4 regions of the Shewanella sp. 3_MG-2023 genome follow, and region 3 is predicted to be linked to each of the others. Evidence: predicted binding sites of a transcription regulator. Region 3 holds the regulator's gene; each other region holds the start of a gene.
What was found. The regulator sigma-54, encoded in region 3, starts transcription at its own class of promoters, with help from an activator protein. The targets are predictions, from matches to a motif close to GTTGGCACGNNNNTNGNNT.

Region 1: the regulator sigma-54 is predicted to act here: its motif matches at 954-972, upstream of Q4591_RS05140 (flagellar hook-length control protein FliK).
Region 2: the regulator sigma-54 is predicted to act here: its motif matches at 2,127-2,145, upstream of flgB (flagellar basal body rod protein FlgB).
Region 4: the regulator sigma-54 is predicted to act here: its motif matches at 1,622-1,640, upstream of Q4591_RS14860 (YggN family protein).

The regions. Positions count from the first base shown of each region.
Region 1 is NZ_JAUOSH010000006.1:92,789-97,065, reverse strand. It holds gene fliI (flagellar protein export ATPase FliI) at 1-471, shown strand, start outside; gene fliJ (flagellar export protein FliJ) at 471-917, shown strand; gene Q4591_RS05140 (flagellar hook-length control protein FliK) at 1,065-2,447, shown strand; gene fliL (flagellar basal body-associated protein FliL) at 2,539-3,063, shown strand; gene fliM (flagellar motor switch protein FliM) at 3,090-4,115, shown strand; gene fliN (flagellar motor switch protein FliN) at 4,267-4,277, shown strand, end outside.
Region 2 is NZ_JAUOSH010000006.1:120,376-124,652, forward strand. It holds gene flgE (flagellar hook protein FlgE) at 1-378, opposite strand, end outside; gene flgD (flagellar hook assembly protein FlgD) at 454-1,251, opposite strand; gene flgC (flagellar basal body rod protein FlgC) at 1,276-1,692, opposite strand; gene flgB (flagellar basal body rod protein FlgB) at 1,695-2,093, opposite strand; gene Q4591_RS05275 (protein-glutamate O-methyltransferase CheR) at 2,237-3,076, opposite strand; gene Q4591_RS05280 (chemotaxis protein CheV) at 3,218-4,138, opposite strand.
Region 3 is NZ_JAUOSH010000027.1:52,974-57,250, reverse strand. It holds gene rapZ (RNase adapter RapZ) at 1-252, opposite strand, end outside; gene ptsN (PTS IIA-like nitrogen regulatory protein PtsN) at 249-692, opposite strand; gene hpf (ribosome hibernation promoting factor) at 695-982, opposite strand; gene Q4591_RS15225 (RNA polymerase factor sigma-54) at 1,006-2,490, opposite strand; gene lptB (LPS export ABC transporter ATP-binding protein) at 2,625-3,356, opposite strand; gene lptA (lipopolysaccharide transport periplasmic protein LptA) at 3,356-4,066, opposite strand; gene lptC (LPS export ABC transporter periplasmic protein LptC) at 4,053-4,277, opposite strand, start outside.
Region 4 is NZ_JAUOSH010000026.1:58,299-62,575, forward strand. It holds gene Q4591_RS14855 (LysR family transcriptional regulator) at 1-141, opposite strand, end outside; gene Q4591_RS14860 (YggN family protein) at 687-1,496, opposite strand; gene glsB (glutaminase B) at 1,895-2,809, opposite strand; gene Q4591_RS14870 (50S ribosome-binding protein YggL) at 2,818-3,144, opposite strand; gene trmB (tRNA (guanosine(46)-N7)-methyltransferase TrmB) at 3,200-3,916, opposite strand; gene mutY (A/G-specific adenine glycosylase) at 4,080-4,277, shown strand, end outside.

The DNA of each region.
Region 1 (4,277 bases), on a different contig from region 3:
TTTGCTAAATTACCCCGCTTGGTCGAACGGGCAGGTAACGGCGGCCCAGGTCAAGGTTCGATTACCGCATTTTATACCGTGCTTACCGAAGGTGATGATCAACAAGATCCCATTGCCGATGCGTCACGGGCGATTTTAGATGGTCATATTGTGTTATCAAGAACGCTGGCAGATTCTGGCCATTACCCCGCGATTGATATTGAGCAGTCCATTAGCCGCGTCGCACCTATGGTGATTAGCGCTGAGCATTTAGAGTCCATGCGTCTGGTTAAACAGATGTATTCACTTTATCAGCAAAACAGAGACTTAATTTCAATTGGGGCTTATTCCCAAGGCAGCGATCCACGCATTGATAACGCTATTCGGTTACAACCAGCGATGAATGCATTTTTACGCCAAGGATTTAAAGATGTTATTTCCTTTGATAACAGTCAAACCATGGTTGGGCAGATTGCTGCTCAGTGTAAATAATGCGCCGGGCTGATCCATTAATCACAGTGCTTAAACTCAATAAAGAAGCAGAAGAACAGGCGGCTTTACAGCTTAAATCTGCACAATTAGAACTACAAAAATGTGAGGGGCAATTAGAGGCGTTAAATAATTATCGTCTCGAGTACATGAAGCAAATGAATGAAAATCAAGGCAAAACGCTAAGTGCCAGTGAATATCATTCTTTTCATGAATTTATTAAGCAAATTGACCAAGCACTAGTGCAGCAAGTTAATACCGTTAAAGAAGCACAAAATCAGACCCAACATCGACAAGTTAATTGGCAGCAAAAGCAACAAAAGCGTAAAGCGGTTGAATTGTTGTTAGCTAAAAATGATCAAAAAGCTCAGCAAATAGCCAATAAACAAGAGCAAAAAGCCTCAGATGAATTTGCGATGCAGCAGTTTATTCGTAAAACCCCGCGTTAAATTCCCTTATCCGTTTTTAGCCTAATTAATTTTTATTCTGGCACTCTTATTGCTTGGTTCGTTATTAATAATAAAAGCGTCAGCAATGTGACTTTCATAATTTTATAGCACCAATAGGTTTTCGGTGTTATTAACTCGGAGTTTGTTATGCAGCAAGTGAGTAATATTTTACTTGGAAATAGCAATAAAATAGCGAATTCCCCAACGGGAGAGACGCCGCAAGGTACTGATAGCTCATCTTTTTTGTCGGCGCTTAATCAAGTTTCTCAAACTGATGAGATACAGGGTAGCACTGAGCAAGCTTCTGAAAATAACACAGATATCAATCTGGTGGATGACAATGCCTCACAAGAGCATATTGCTGCAGAAACCGATATTGCTTTAATCTTTGCTCAAATTGACTTAGCAGAAAATTTTGAAACCAATAGCCAACCAACAGGTGGCAACATATTGCCGCTGGCTATTGAGGCCGATTCAACTACAGAATTTTTAAGTGACTATTCAGCTGAGCAACTACAAAATTTATCTGAATTTAGTGCAATGTCTGCAGCTGAGTTGTCAGCATTATCAGTCAAGGAGTTAAATCAGCTGATCACTGACTTTAACCAGCAAACTCCCATCCAAGGTGGAGCCTTACTCCCTTTGATTGAGTTAGCAACAACCAGCGCCATAGATAATGCTGAAAAACCAGCCCTTGCACTTAGCAGTGGCTTTAGTTCAATTCATAAAAACATAATGGATAACAATAGCGCTGCTGTTGATGTAAACAAAAACCTAGTTGATGTAAACAAAGGCTTAGTTGATGCAAACAAAACTTTAGGCGATCCTGACAGTATTGAAGGCAAAATAACCTCAAAGGAATCTGGGGTTAACCTGAGTAAAGCTGAGTTCTCGGTATCCATGGATAAGTCTGCTATTCCTTCCTCTGCCAATAGTCCTAGTAGTAATGCCCTAGCAAATAATGCCATTGCCCTTAGCGCTGGTGAGTTTACTCTTGATGCAGAATCTGTGGATCTCAAGGCGATACAAAATCAAAGTAGCTTAACGTCAGTGCATAAAAGTGACGTGCCGCAATTTCAATTATCGTTACGCCAAGGATCTGAGTCGGTAGGGCAAATGCAGGAGATGATCCAAAAGTTCGCCCCTGTGATGAAGCAACAACTCATGACGATGGTAGGACAGGGCATTCAACATGCGGAAATTCGATTAGATCCGGCAGAGCTTGGCCATATGGTGGTCAGAGTTCAAGTTAATGGCGATCAAACCCAAGTGCAATTTCAAGTGGCGCAGACACAAACCCGAGACCTATTGGAGCAAGCTATTCCGCGGCTTCGGGAAATGCTAGCAGAAGAAGGGCTGCAATTGGCTGACAGTCATGTTTCTCAAGACGGCGAACAGCAGAAAAACGCTGATTATGATGAGTCGAGTGCTAGTAATGACAGGCTTTTGGATGAAATTTCAGCACAAGAACTTGAGATAGTCACAAAACATGCCATGAGTGGCAGTTCAGCTATAGATTATTACGCTTAAGTCGGTAACCTATGGGTTAATGATCGCAAAATCAAAAACTAAGCTGAAACTTAGTTAACACAATAATAACAACAGCGTGATGGAATCATTTATGCCAGAAGAAGCTTCTTTAGAATTAACTACCCAGAACCCACCAAAAAGTATCAATAAAATGATTATTTTTTTGGTGGTTGGCATGTTGCTGCTGGCAGGCATTGCTGTGACAGTGCTGTTTTTTATTGGCGACAATGCGAAAGCGACTGCAAACTCACCTGCAACTGACATAAGTACTGCAACTGTAGTAACTGATGCTGCTACTGGTAAGGCAAATTATGTGGGTATGCCAAGACCATTTTTATTCAATCTAGCGGGTGCTAATCGTTCACGTTTAGTTGAAATAAAAGTGCAGTTAATGGTGCGAGGCGATGACGGCGTTACTGCAAAAATGCACATTCCTTTAATTGAACATGCGCTTTTAAACACATTTAGCGCAGCAGATGTACAAAAGCTAAGTACCCAAGCGGGTAAAGATGAATTACGCCAATTAGCCCTATTAAATGTTCAAAATACATTGCAACCCATAACCGGCCAAAAAGTCGTTGAAAGAGTACTTTTTACTGGTTTTGTAATGCAATAACGCCATGAAAAATCCAAGGTGATGATGTGAGTGATTTATTAAGCCAAGACGAAATTGATGCGCTACTCCATGGCGTCGACGATGTTGATGAAGATGATATCTATGATACTGATGAAACCAGAGCATATGATTTCTCCTCTCAAGATCGCATTGTTCGTGGGCGAATGCCAACCCTTGAAATTGTAAATGAACGTTTTGCTCGTCACTTACGCATCAGCATGTTTAACATGATGCGCCGTGCTGCTGAAGTGTCTATTAACGGCGTGCAAATGCTTAAGTTTGGTGAGTACGTTCATACCCTATTCGTACCAACCAGCCTGAATATGGTGCGCTTTAGTCCGTTAAAAGGCACGGCGCTTATCACCATGGAAGCAAGGTTAGTCTTCATTTTGGTGGATAACTTTTTTGGTGGTGATGGCCGCTTTCATGCAAAAATTGAAGGGCGTGAGTTTACTCCCACAGAGCGTCGTATCGTCCAGCTGCTATTGAAAATCATTTTTGAAGATTATAAAGATGCCTGGGCACCAGTCATGGATGTTGAGTTTGAGTATTTAGACTCAGAGGTCAACCCTGCCATGGCCAATATTGTTAGCCCAACAGAAGTGGTGGTCATTAACTCTTTTCATATTGAAGTGGATGGCGGCGGCGGTGATTTTCATATCACCATGCCATATTCGATGATCGAGCCTATTCGTGAGCTGCTTGATGCCGGTGTTCAAAGTGATAAACAAGATACTGATATGCGTTGGGGACAAGCATTGCGTGATGAGATCATGGATGTGCAAGTAGGGATTGATGCCAACATCATTGAGCATGAAGTGACATTAAGAGATGTGATGGGCTTTAAAGCTGGGGATATTATTCCTATTGAGCTGCCTGAGCATGTGATGATGCGAGTTGAGGACTTACCGACTTACCGCTGTAAGCTAGGTCAATCCCGCGAAAATCTGGCATTAAAAATTAGCGAAGTTATTCCAAGGCCTGAAACGGCGAAATCAGAATTACAGCTAATTACTCGTAAAGGCAAAGCCCGCGATCTTACTGTGCTATAGACAGGCTTATTTCAAAAAAAGTTTTATTTTAACAATCTTTTTTAAAAAGTTTTTTAAACAAGGTGCTGAAATTAATAATAATTTATAGATTTAATAATTATTGTCCGTGAATGTTTAACGGATAACATGTCAGAATTTTAAGGTGAAATAAATGAGTGATAC
Region 2 (4,277 bases), on a different contig from region 3:
CTGTAAATAGTTACCGGCTGAATCTGTCATAAAACTTTCTGAGTTTACTTTAAATGCACCTGCACGGGTGAATGCATGATCTTGGCTGCCCGCTTCAGATGAAGTAACAAAGAAACCACCGCCACTAATAGCCATATCTAAGGAGTTGTTGGTAAACAGTAAGCTACCTTGCTGAAACTGTTGCGCTACGTGAGTTGTGGTTGCGCCGCCGCCCACTGCGGTATTACCATTTGAAAAAATTGAATTAGCATAAACATCGGCAAATTCAGCGCGAGACTCTTTAAAACCAATGGTATTGACGTTGGCAATGTTATTAGCCGTGGTGTTGAGATCTTTTTGAGCAGCTGCGATACCACTCAATGCAATATTAAACGACATAAATCACCTCTTAGCGCTTTAAATTAGGTTCTGTGTGGCTGCCAGATTTCTGGCAGCTTATTATTGTTTGTGTTATTAACTTTCTGCCACTGCCAGTACATCAGACAATTGAATACCACCTAGGCCTCTGAGGTTAAGGATCGGACCGCTGGCGACACTGCCTAAAGACACACTAGTGACATGGGCATAAGTTGAAACCGCTAAATCTTCGGCGTTGCCATCAACTTTACCGTTAGCTTTAATGGCATACATGCCTTCTTCTACGGGTTCGCCATCTTTATCAAGGCCATCCCAGCTGACATCAATGTTGCCGCCTGCAGAGCCATCAACCTCAAAGGTTTTAACCACTTGGCCTGACTCGTCTTCAATGGTGACGGTAATGGTATCGATTGGCTGTGGCGTACTAATGACACCGTTAATGACTGGGTTTTCTTCTGAGACATGGCCAATATCTGATGGAATGAGCACCTTTTGCCCCACTAAGCCCGAGGCTTGTAATGCCTGACTTGAGCTCATCACACTGTTCAAATTCAAAATTTCAGCATTTAAGTTGGCAATACCATCAACGGTCGCGAAGGACGCCATTTGTGCGATCATCTGATCGTTTTCAACAGGTTTAAACGGGTCCTGCATTGACAGCTGTTGACTCAAAAGCGCAAAGAAATCCGATTGGGTTAGCTCTTGGCTTTTAGCTTCACCAGTTTCGGTGGTGCTAGCTGATTGCGCAGCAGTTAGGCTATCTAAAAAGCTACTGTCTGATACCTGTGTAGTTTGTGAGTTTGTCGCCACTGAATTAGTGGAGACGGTGGAAGCCGTGGTAGACGTCTGCAACTGCGGTAATGACTGACTACTGTAAGGATTAACGAGGCTCATTGTTTACCTCCAACTAAATTCATATTACTTACCCATACGAAGCGTTTGCTGCAACATTGATTTGGCGGCATCAGCCACTTGAACATTCATTTGATATGACCGAGAAGCAGAAATCATATCGGCCATTTCTTCCATCACATTGACATTGGGTTTATAAATAAACCCATCGTTATCAGCCATTGGATGATTAGGTGAGAATTCTTTTAATAACGGTTTATCGCTTTCTACAACGCCTTTAACACTGACACTATGAGAACTATTTTGCTGATGACTGGCTTTGGCCATTTCAGCCTCAAAAATAGGATGACGAGCTCTATAGGTCTCACCGACACTGCTTGATACTGTGTTGGCATTAGCAATATTACTGGCGGTGGTATTTAAGCGCACCGATTGCGCAGACATACCCGAACCTGACACATTAAAAATATTAAAAAGACTCATAATTAATCACCTCTAATGGCTTTACGCATGCCAGAAAACTTACTTTCAAGAAAGCCCAGTGACATTTGATATTCCAAAGAGTTTTGCATAAATGCAGATTGCTCTTCTTGCATATCCACCGTATTACCGTCACCTGTGTCTGGCTGATTTGGCACCCGAAACTGCACATGCTCTTGGCTTAACGCTTTAAGGTCAAAGTGCTTGTCAGTTGTTTGACTCATTTGCAGCCCTTGCTGATGAGAGCGGGCGCTATTCATGGCAGAGGCAAAGTCTACATCACGGGCTTTGTAACCCGGGGTATTGGCATTGGCGATATTACTAGATAGCACTTCAGCCCTTTGAGCACGTATGCCCAACGAGTATTGATGTACCCCTAAACCATTTTCAAAATTAATCGCCATAAAATTGCCTCCATCAGCTAACTGTCACTAACAAAGCAAACCTTATGCCAAAATATTGCGGTTTTAAGATGAGAAAGGATAAAAATGAAAAATGCCGACGTAAGTCGGCATTTTATTAACTAAAAACATATTAATTCATAAACTTACAATATATTTTTCTTTTGATAGTAAATCCCTGGGTTACAACGCACCATCGTAAATTCATCAGATAAGCCTGAGATAGATTCTGACGCCCCTAAAAATAAAATCCCATTGGGATTAAGGGCGGCAGCAAATTGCCGCAAAATTTTAGCTTTTGCCTCTGGAGAAAAATAAATCAACACATTACGACAAAAGATAATATCGAACTTACCCAATAAGCTATAACTTTCAAGCAGGTTATGACTTCTAAAATTCACTAACCGCTGAACATTATCTTTCACTTTCATATGACCTGACGGCATTGGATCAAAAAATTGTCGCTTTCGCTCATCTGATAGCCCACGGGCTAAGGCTAAGCTGTCATATTCGGCCTTTTTACAACGCGCTAGCATTGAAGGTGATAAATCGGTGGCTTGGATCGTCGCGCTACCAGGCAATGCCCCCGGCTTACGCTGCTGATACTCTAAAATAGTCATTGCCAATGAATAGGGCTCCTGCCCTGACGAGCAAGCGGCTGACCATATTTTTAACGGCCGACCTAAGCGGCTATATTCAGGTAATAAAGCATCATGAAGTAATTCAAACGGGTATTTGTCTCTAAACCACAGAGTTTCATTTGTGGTCATAGCGTCAATCACTTCCGCCCGTAAATGCCGCTCCATTGGCTTCATTGAGCGCTTAACCACTTCCGATAATGAGGGCAAATCATGCTTGCCCATTAAAGGCGCTAAGCGACTTTTTACTAAATATTGCTTGTTGTCACCTAATACAATGCCACTGTGTTGCTCTAAAAAAAGCTTAAACTGATTATATTCTGCTTCAGCAAGTGATTTGTTCGGCACTTTTACATCCTATTTTAAAGAGGCGCTTTACATTGTTTGCAATCTAAAGCCGCCGCTTTGTTTGGTTACCGAGCGCTTGGTAACAAACGTGAAATCTACAACCTATGGTGAATCATCAGCCCTAGGTTTTCGATTGAATTATTATAAAATGAGATGTTTGTTGACCGCTGACGCTAACTCATCGGGATTAAACTTAGCGATAAAGTCGTTTGCGCCGACCTTTTCAACCATGGCCTGATTAAACACGCCACTTAATGAAGTATGCAGCACCACTTTAATATCTTTAAGTTTTGGATCGTCGCGAATTTCCGCCGTTAAGGTATAGCCATCCATTTCTGGCATTTCAATGTCTGAAATAATCAGTGGAATTTCATCGGCAACATTATCCATCTCAGTGGCAATCGCTTTTAATTTCTCTAAGGCATCTTTACCATCAATAGCGGTGTCAATTTGCAGGTTCAATGACGATAATGAACGGATAATTTGCTTACGAGCAACTGCAGAGTCATCAATCACCATAATATGGTAATGCTGCTCTTTATCAATGGTAATAGCATCACTGGCAGCTTGGCTTAATTCCGTTTTTACTGGTGATATTTCATCAAGAATTTTTTCAACATCTAAAATCTCAACCAATTCACCTTCGATTTCGGTTACTGCAGTTAAATAAGAGTTGCGCCCAGCCCCTTGTGGCGGTGGCATAATTGATTCCCAATTCATATTAATAATGCGCTCTACTGAGCTAACCAAAAAGCCCTGAATACTGCGGTTATACTCAGCAATAATGATGAAGCAATTTTCAGTCGATGCCAACGGACGGCCACCGGTTGCCGCACTTAAATCAATCACTGAAATAGTCGAGCCCCGAATGTGAGCAATGCCTTTAATCATTGGGCTTAAACGGGGTAACTTTGTCAGTGGCGGACACTGTAATACTTCTTTTACTTTAAAAACGTTGATACCGAAACGTTGGCGACCATTAAGTTTAAAAAGCAGTAACTCCAGTCTATTTTGGCCTACCAGTTGGGTACGTTTATTAACTGAATCAAGAATGCTCGACATAACCCTGCCTTGTTTTATGAATGCTTTCCCTAGTGGGATTTATTATTAGAGTTCACTGTTAATCAGTGTTTTAAAGCGACAGTAAAACCATTTTCGCAAATTGTAACACAGTAATTTATGCCAATTTGCTGGTTTAGCG
Region 3 (4,277 bases):
AAAGAAACTGGTAATGCTGGTATCGTCAGACAGTAAAGCAATTTGCTCTTTGAGTACTTTGCCTTGCTCTTCGATATTACGCACATCGACGCTAATGGCGACAAGCTCGTTACTATCTTTAAGCTGTTCAAGCAGGCTGCCAATCAGTGGCAGTGGCAGGTTATCAACACAGTAATAACCTAAATCTTCAAGCACTCTCAGTGCGACTGATTTTCCTGAACCTGAACGTCCCGATACGATGACAAGTTTCATGCAGTAATAACCTGATAAAGTTCTGTAGCGTCATGACTCTTTCGAAGTCGTTTAAGTATCAATTTATCACTGAGTTTCTCTGCCATGCTAGATAATGTGCTTAGGTGTTGCTGGCACTGATCTGCAGGTACAAGAAGCGCAAATAAAATATCTACAGGTTGCTTGTCTATGGCATCAAAGGCGATTGGCTCTTCGCATTTGATTAAAATAGCAATGGGTTCTTCGATATTATCTAAGCGCCCATGTGGAATTGCTATGCCATTTCCTATACCTGTACTGCCCATTTTTTCACGCGCTATTAGACTTTCAAAAATAGCCTGTGAAGAAAGGGTTGGGTACTGGGCAGCCATTAAATTGCTGATTAATTCCAGTACCTTTTTCTTACTGCCCGGAGTGGCACAGGTAGTGCACGCCGGCTGCAGGATGGTACGAAGTTCCATCGTTAATGCTTAGTGAGTTTCTCTTTATGTTTAATTACCTGACGGTCTAGCTTATCTATCAGGGCGTCTATTGCCACATACATATCAGCGTTACGCGATACAGCAAACACTTCACCGCCTTTTAGGTGCAGTTTGGCTTCGGCAATCTGTTGTAGCTTTTGAACATCGAGCACAACGTGAACATTATTGATCTGTTCGAAGTGTCGTTCAAGCTTTGAAAATTTTGTTTGCACGTATTCCCGTAAAGATTGAGTTATTTCAATATGGTTTCCAGTCAGGTTAATTTGCATAGGTCATCCTCCAATAACAAAAGTTATAAGCTTTTGCGTTGGTTTGAGGGAGGGATGAGCATTGCCTCTCGATATTTGGCTATCGTACGTCGAGCAACGTTAATCCCTTGTTCAGCCAATAGTGTCGCCATTTTACTATCACTAAGAGGCTTTTTCGGGTTTTCTGCAGCTACGAGCTTTTTAATAAATGCGCGAATTGCTGTAGAAGAGCATTCTCCACCATCATCGGTACTTACATGGCTTGAGAAAAAATATTTAAGTTCAAAAAGTCCACGGGGGGTATGCATGTATTTTTGGGTCGTGACCCGTGAAATGGTCGACTCGTGCATTTCAACCGCTTCAGCAATATCATTGAGCACCATCGGCTTCATGGCTTCTTCACCGAACTCAAAGAAACCTTGCTGAAATTGTACGATACAGTTAGCCACTTTTAGTAAGGTTTCATTACGGCTATCGATGCTTTTGATAAACCATTTAGCTTCTTGTAAATGACCACGAATAAATTGGCTGTCAGCTTGGCTTGAACCGCCTTTGGCCATAGCTGCATATTGCTGATTAACGCCAATTTTAGGCATGTTATCGGGATTTAGCTCGACCACCCAGCGACCATTCTTTTTAAGTACAGTAACATCAGGAATGACGTACTCATCTTTAATGGGGGTAATTTGCAAGCCTGGACGTGGATTGAGCGTTTGAATAAATTCAATGGCTTCACGTAAATCATCTTCTTTAAGCTTGGTTTTACGCATCAGTAACCTAAAGTCACGACCGGCGATTAAATCAAGATGATCTTTAATCAGTAACTTAACATTATCTATGCAAGGAATTTCATTAGGGTATTGGCCTAATTGAATTAATAGACACTCACTTAAATCTCGCGCTGCAATGCCGACGGGATCGAAGTGTTGTACCCGTTTAAGTACAGCTTCAACTTCATCGAGTTCGATATCGTCAGTGCCTAAGGATTGCAAAATGTCTTCAACGCTCTGGGTGAGGTAACCGCGCTCATCAATGGCATCAATAATGGCGGTTGCAATCACTAAGTCATTTTCAGAAAAGGGAGTGAGGTTTTTTTGCCATTCAAGATGCTCATACAAGCCTTCACTGGTTTCGCCTTGAAACGGCATATCATTACCGCTCGATACTGCGCCAGAGCCAGAAGTCGGCGAGGCGGTATACACCTCATCCCATGTGGTATCCATAGGGAGTTCTTCAGGCATAGAATCTTTAGTGAGCGATTCAGTGGTATCAACCGTTGAGGTGTCTTTTTCTATGGTGACTTGGCTATTATCACTAAAATCGGTGTCAGTTTGCAGGGCGTTTTCTTTTACGGGCTCTTTGGCTTTAGTGAATTCGTCTTCAAGCTCTAATAGCGGGTTTGAATCAAGTGCTTGTTGAATTTCTTGCTGTAGCTCCAATGAGGAAAGTTGCAATAAGCGAATCGCTTGTTGCAACTGTGGGGTCATGGTTAAGTGTTGACCCATTTTGAGTTGGAGTGAGGCTTTCATGTACCGCTTGTCCCTAATTGAATTACATCATCGCGACGAACAGTGTGGGCGCTAGTTTATGATCCTAGAAAAATAGACTAGATTAAGGTTTGTTGTTGGCCGCGAATGCCATACTAAAAACTGAATAGTGCTAACTATAGCTTGAATTGTTCACCTAAGTATACCGACCTAACTTGCTGATTGACTAAGATCTCAGCAGGTGTTCCTTCAGCAATCAAGTTTCCGTGACTCACAATATATGCTCGCTCACACACATCAAGTGTTTCACGGACATTATGGTCGGTAATTAGCACCCCTAAACCACGGCTTTTAAGTTGTTGAATAATTTTCTTGATGTCGATTACTGAGATAGGATCTACCCCTGCAAAAGGTTCATCTAATAAAATAAACTTAGGATTTGCCGCTAATGCGCGTGCAATTTCAACTCGGCGACGCTCGCCTCCCGATAACGCCATACCTTGGCTATCACGGATATGAGTTATGTTAAATTCTTCTAATAAATGTTCCAGTTCTTCAATGCGCTGCTCATTTGATAAGCTTTTGCGAGTTTGAAGCACTGCCATTATATTATCGTGTACTGTGAGCTTACGAAAAATACTGGCTTCTTGAGGTAAGTAGCCAATGCCTTTTCGGGCGCGCAAATGCATTGGATCTGCGGTTAAATCATCTTCATCGATCAGAATGCGGCCCTTATCACTTTTGACTAGGCCTACGACCATATAAAAGGTGGTGGTTTTACCCGCGCCATTAGGGCCAAGTAAGCCAACAATTTGGCCGGTTTTTACCGTCAGGCTGACATCTTTTACTACCTGGCGACTTTTATAACTCTTAGCGAGATTTTCAGCGGTTAACGTAATTTGGGTCATTAGTCATTTTGCTCAGCTGCTGGGGCTGACAATGTCGCCTGCGCCTCAGCGTTAAGTGATTCAGTTACTTCGGGTGTTTCAGTTGAGTTCACAGCCTCTACAGCAGATAAATTGTTGTTTTCAATTATAGCTGGTGGCGTATCATCACCGGGTTTAGCGCTGTCTGGTAAATGTGGTTGCTCATCTTTTTTCTTTTCAGAATCAATCAAGTCTGGGTGACTTTCTGGTTGAAAAATAGTGATAACCCGATCTTCACCAGTACCGGTGCTTTCAGCAATTAACTGCTGCTTTTCAATGTTGTAGCTAATTAGGTTACCAGTAACCTGGCTGCCAGCTTGGTCCAATTTAGCATTACCCGTTAAGGTTAAAATGCTAGTGGCAAGCTCATATTTAATTTCATCGGCACTGGCAGTACCAATACGGCCATCATCTAACTCTTGGGAAAATGTCGCAGGGTTACCTGTGGCAACCATGGTTTTTTGGGTGCCGCTTTCGGTGCCAAATGCGCGTAATTCGTCGGCATTAATGTTAATCGACCCTTGAGTCACATTAACTGGGCCATAGAAGATGACCTGATTGTTTTTTATGTCAGCTTTTTGGCTCACAGCTGCGACTTTAAGCTCTTGCTGTAAATCGCCTTCTTTTGCATAGGCGCTGGCAATACTGACTACACTGAGTAGTGAGGCAATCAAAAGTTTACTTTGCTTCATACGTTCCTTCTACTTGACTTAAAAGTTCAAGTTCTTGAGCATTTAAATCAGCATACAGGCCTAAACCTTGTATATTAAAATCTGACCCAGTAACAAAAATTTGTCTATCTGAGGTCAAAATCATGGTGTTCATATCGAGTGCCAACATGGTGGTTGTCAAAGATTGTAATGGCTCGTCGATGTTTATTGCATCAATAATAACATTATTTTC
Region 4 (4,277 bases), on a different contig from region 3:
AACCCCAAGTTTATGTTCAAGATCAGCAACCTGAGTACTTACTTTGGACTTAGATATACTCAACCTTCTGGCAGCGGCACTGAAGCTCCCGGCTCTAGCAACATGAGTAAAAATAGCAATAGGTTCTAATAGTTCTAACATTGGAGTCGCCTTAAGCTGTTTACGACATTAAAAATATTTTTTGAGTTCCAAGTAATGTCGCTTATTACAGACAATGCTGCATAAACGCCACCTACTTTATATGGTTCTTTAAACGTTGCGCCACTCACCCAAAAAAAAATTAAATTTCGATAGTCCATTATCATGAATAGCCAACCAAAACTAAAACAACAAGTTAATTGGTTAACGCCATACAGTTTTATAGTTTTAGGAGTATACCAAAAATTGCATAAATGGCTCTATATTTATAATATACAATTTTTTTATCAGAACAAATCTACGATAAACTGTAATATTAATGACATTTTCTCAACTTGAACGGTGGCAATTAGACAAAAACGACTAGCTCGGCTAGCATATCTCGCTACAAAGTAGCGCAAATAACAGATAGTTAACTAGAGCTTGATTGGCGGGTGAAGTTTTTGATTGGTAATTTAAGCAGGAATGGTTTAACCAAAAAGCCCCTGCACAAGGTACAGGGGAAGGTCAGGTGCATTTTGACAATGCTAGAACTTACAAGGTTACCGCTACTCAGTATCTGAGAATGTCGCTAATTCATAAGAAGATAGCTGTGGGATGGATTGACGTAATTCACTTTCAAGCACCATTAACTGCTCAAAGTTACCGCAGACTTTTTTGGCTTTAGCTTCTATGGCCTCTGATTGCTCAGAAATCTGCAATTCAACATCTTCACCGATTCTTTCCATTTTGCTTGAAAAGGCAGTCATTTTTTCATCAAAGCTTCCGCCTTCTGAAGACATCATTTCAGCCCCTAGCGCCATCATAAAACTGCCCATGGAGTTTTTAATCATTTGCTCCATTTCTTGTTCAAACTCTTCATTAAATGCTTCTTCTAACGAAGACTCTGTCGCGCCAAGATAAAACTTATCCCCTTGTTGATATGCTGCTTGGTCAACACGGCTTTGAATTCCAGCTAAAAGCTCATCCAATTTAGCCGCGGTGGCATCGCCAAAAATAGGGGTTAATGCCATGCTCACTGCATCTGTTGCCAAAATAACAGCATCATCAACTAAATCAATTACCTCTGGGATCTGTTTAGATACTTGCTCCGAATAATCAGCTAACAAAGCTGCTTGCTTATCATTTAGTGCAACTTGGTTGCCATCAATATATAACTTTCCAAGTTCGACTCGGTAAACCTCAGCGCCTTTTTCGCTAAAGGATAATTTTTGTGGCTCAACGGTAACATCATAGTTTAAGGTCACGTTGCATTGATTATCTTCAAGGGACATTTTGGCCACCGCAGGCGTCATAGCCCCTGCGGTAAAAATTAAACCAGTTAGTGCAATACTTTTAAATAAACCTTGGGTATTCATTAGCTCTATCCTTGCTGTTAATCGTTATGTAGATAATCAATGGGGCGAGTGGCTAAACTGCTCACTAAGCTACTGCCAACGTTTTGATATCTAGTTTCAATGTTAATTAGACTGATACCAAGTTATTGCACAGGCTGTGCCAAAAACATAAATAAGCTTTTTATCAATAACTTAAAGCAGATAATAACTAATAGGTTTAGCTTTTAGATTTGGATTTATATTAACTATGTGTGAAATAAGCCAAATGTTGGTAATTTTCATCATCGCTATTATATGGGTAGATTTAAGAATAGATGATTTTCAAACTCGTGGATGAGGATACTAAAAAGACAATGGATGATTTCAAGCTTAACATTTGAAAATGGGCATAAAAAACTTGCCCAGCAACATAAGCGAGTTTAAAAAATTGAGCGACCTAATGATTGTGATAAATGCTCAAGCATGCGAGTGCCTGCCAGTGAGTTGCCATTTTGATCAAGTTCAGGCGACCATACGCAAATAGACATGTCCCCAGGGATCACCGCAATAATGCCGCCGCCAACACCACTTTTACCTGGCATACCAACCCGATAAGCAAACTCACCTGCGCCATCATATAAACCTGAGGTAGCAAGCAGTGCATTTAGCTGTCTGGTTTGTACTGGGGTAACGATTTGATCCCCTGCTAGGCTTTTACCGCGATTGGCGAGATAAAACATCGCTTTTGATAAGTCAGCGCAATTCATTTTTAATGAGCAGTAATGAAAATAGCTCTTTAATACTGTATCAACATCGCCGTTAAAATTACCAAATGACTTCATTAAATAGGCAATAGAGGCATTACGGGCACTAAACTGAAATTCTGAATTAGCCACCACTTTATCAAAAAGTATGTGAGGGTTTTCGCTCAGGTTTCTAACCACTTCAAGCAAGTGATGCTTAGGTGCACCAAGGCGCGCTTGAATTAAATCTGCTATCACTAATGCACCAGCATTAATAAATGGATTTCTTGGAATGCCTCGTTCAAGCTCAACTTGAACCAATGAGTTAAACGACTGACCTGAAGGCTCTTTACCTACCCTGCTCCAAAGTTCATCTTCGGAGTACAAACTTAGCGCTAAAGTAAGGCTGAATACTTTGGAGATAGATTGAATGGAAAACGGCTCAAGATAATCCCCAGCGCCAATGGTGTGACCATCTGCGCCAGTGACTGCTATTGCTATTTTGTTTGGATCTACGTCAGCCAATGCTGGAATATAATCTGCGACTTTCCCTAAACCAATAAGTGGCCGAACCTTGTCGACCACTTCATCAAGCAATATTTGCTCAGGCATTAGCTATATTAGCCCCACCAGATGTCGTACAGTGCACTAACTTCAAGTTGTGGCACTTTTTTCGCTTCCCAGAAGGCTTTAACAGCAGCAACATCTTCTTCGGTACATTTACCGATCTCTTGTGTTGCAATAATGCCTTCCCACATTTTATGACCGCCGCCATGGAAACCTAGCTTACGAGGTTCAATGACTTGTTCAATGAACTCATCAACAGCTTTATCAATATCTGCTTCAGAAATTGACTCATCAAAAGTCCAGTTGATATCAAAACCAAATTCTTGGAATTCATCAACGCGTAGTTTCTTACGTAAACGGCGAGTTCGGGTCTTAGCCATGGTTATTTCCTAGTTAGTTGATTAAATAGCTTATTTTAACAATATTTTATTATAATTATGCAATACGTTCGAACATTATGTCCCAAACGCCATGACCTAAACGATGGCCGCGGGCTTCGAACTTAGTTAGCGGGCGATGATCTGGACGTTCAACTACAGTATTGGTTGCTGATTGGTTTTTATAACCTTCAGCCACAGACATCACTTCTAACATGTGCTCGCTGTAGTTTTCCCAATCTGTTGCCATATGGAAAACACCGCCAATCTTAAGCTTACGACGAATTAATTGCGCAAATTCAGCTTGCACAATACGGCGTTTGTGATGACGTTTTTTGTGCCAAGGATCTGGGAAAAATAATTGTACTCGGGCAAGTGAGCCATCAGCAATGCTGTTTTCAAGCACTTCCATCGCGTCATGATGATAAACACGTAAATTAGTAATTTCGGCTTCACCGGCATCAACTAAACATGCGCCAACACCTGGTTTATGTACTTCGATACCAATGTAGTTTAACTCAGGAGCCGCTTTAGCCATTTCAACTAAAGATGCACCCATACCAAAACCAATTTCTAATACGGTATCAGCATCACGCTTAAACACTTCAGCTAAATTAATCGCTTCTGGTGTGTAATCTAAACCCATTGCAGGCCAATGTGCTTCAATTGCGTTTGCTTGGCCTTTGGTTAAACGGCCTTCTCTTAATACAAAACTTCTGATTTTACGAATATATTTGCCATCTTCGTTAAATTCAGCGGTGGTAACGTCGCTCATGTATGCCTCATCATTTGAATAGCGTTTAAATTGCCGACTATTCAAAGTTTCATCTTTGTTCCAATAATAGTGGCTAAGTATATCTTAAAATCACCATGACTAAAGTATTTATCAGTTAACAGGCTCCCTTGTGTATAGAATATTCTCCATATACACTGCGCTGATGAAAAAAGTTAACTCCTTTTCTGAGCGGATCACCGCTTGGTACGATTTACACGGACGCAAGACCTTACCGTGGCAAATCAATAAAACCCCATATAGAGTGTGGATTTCAGAGATCATGCTGCAACAAACTCAAGTTGCCACTGTTATCCCCTACTATGAAAAATTCATGCAAAGCTTTCCCGACATTAAAGCCCTT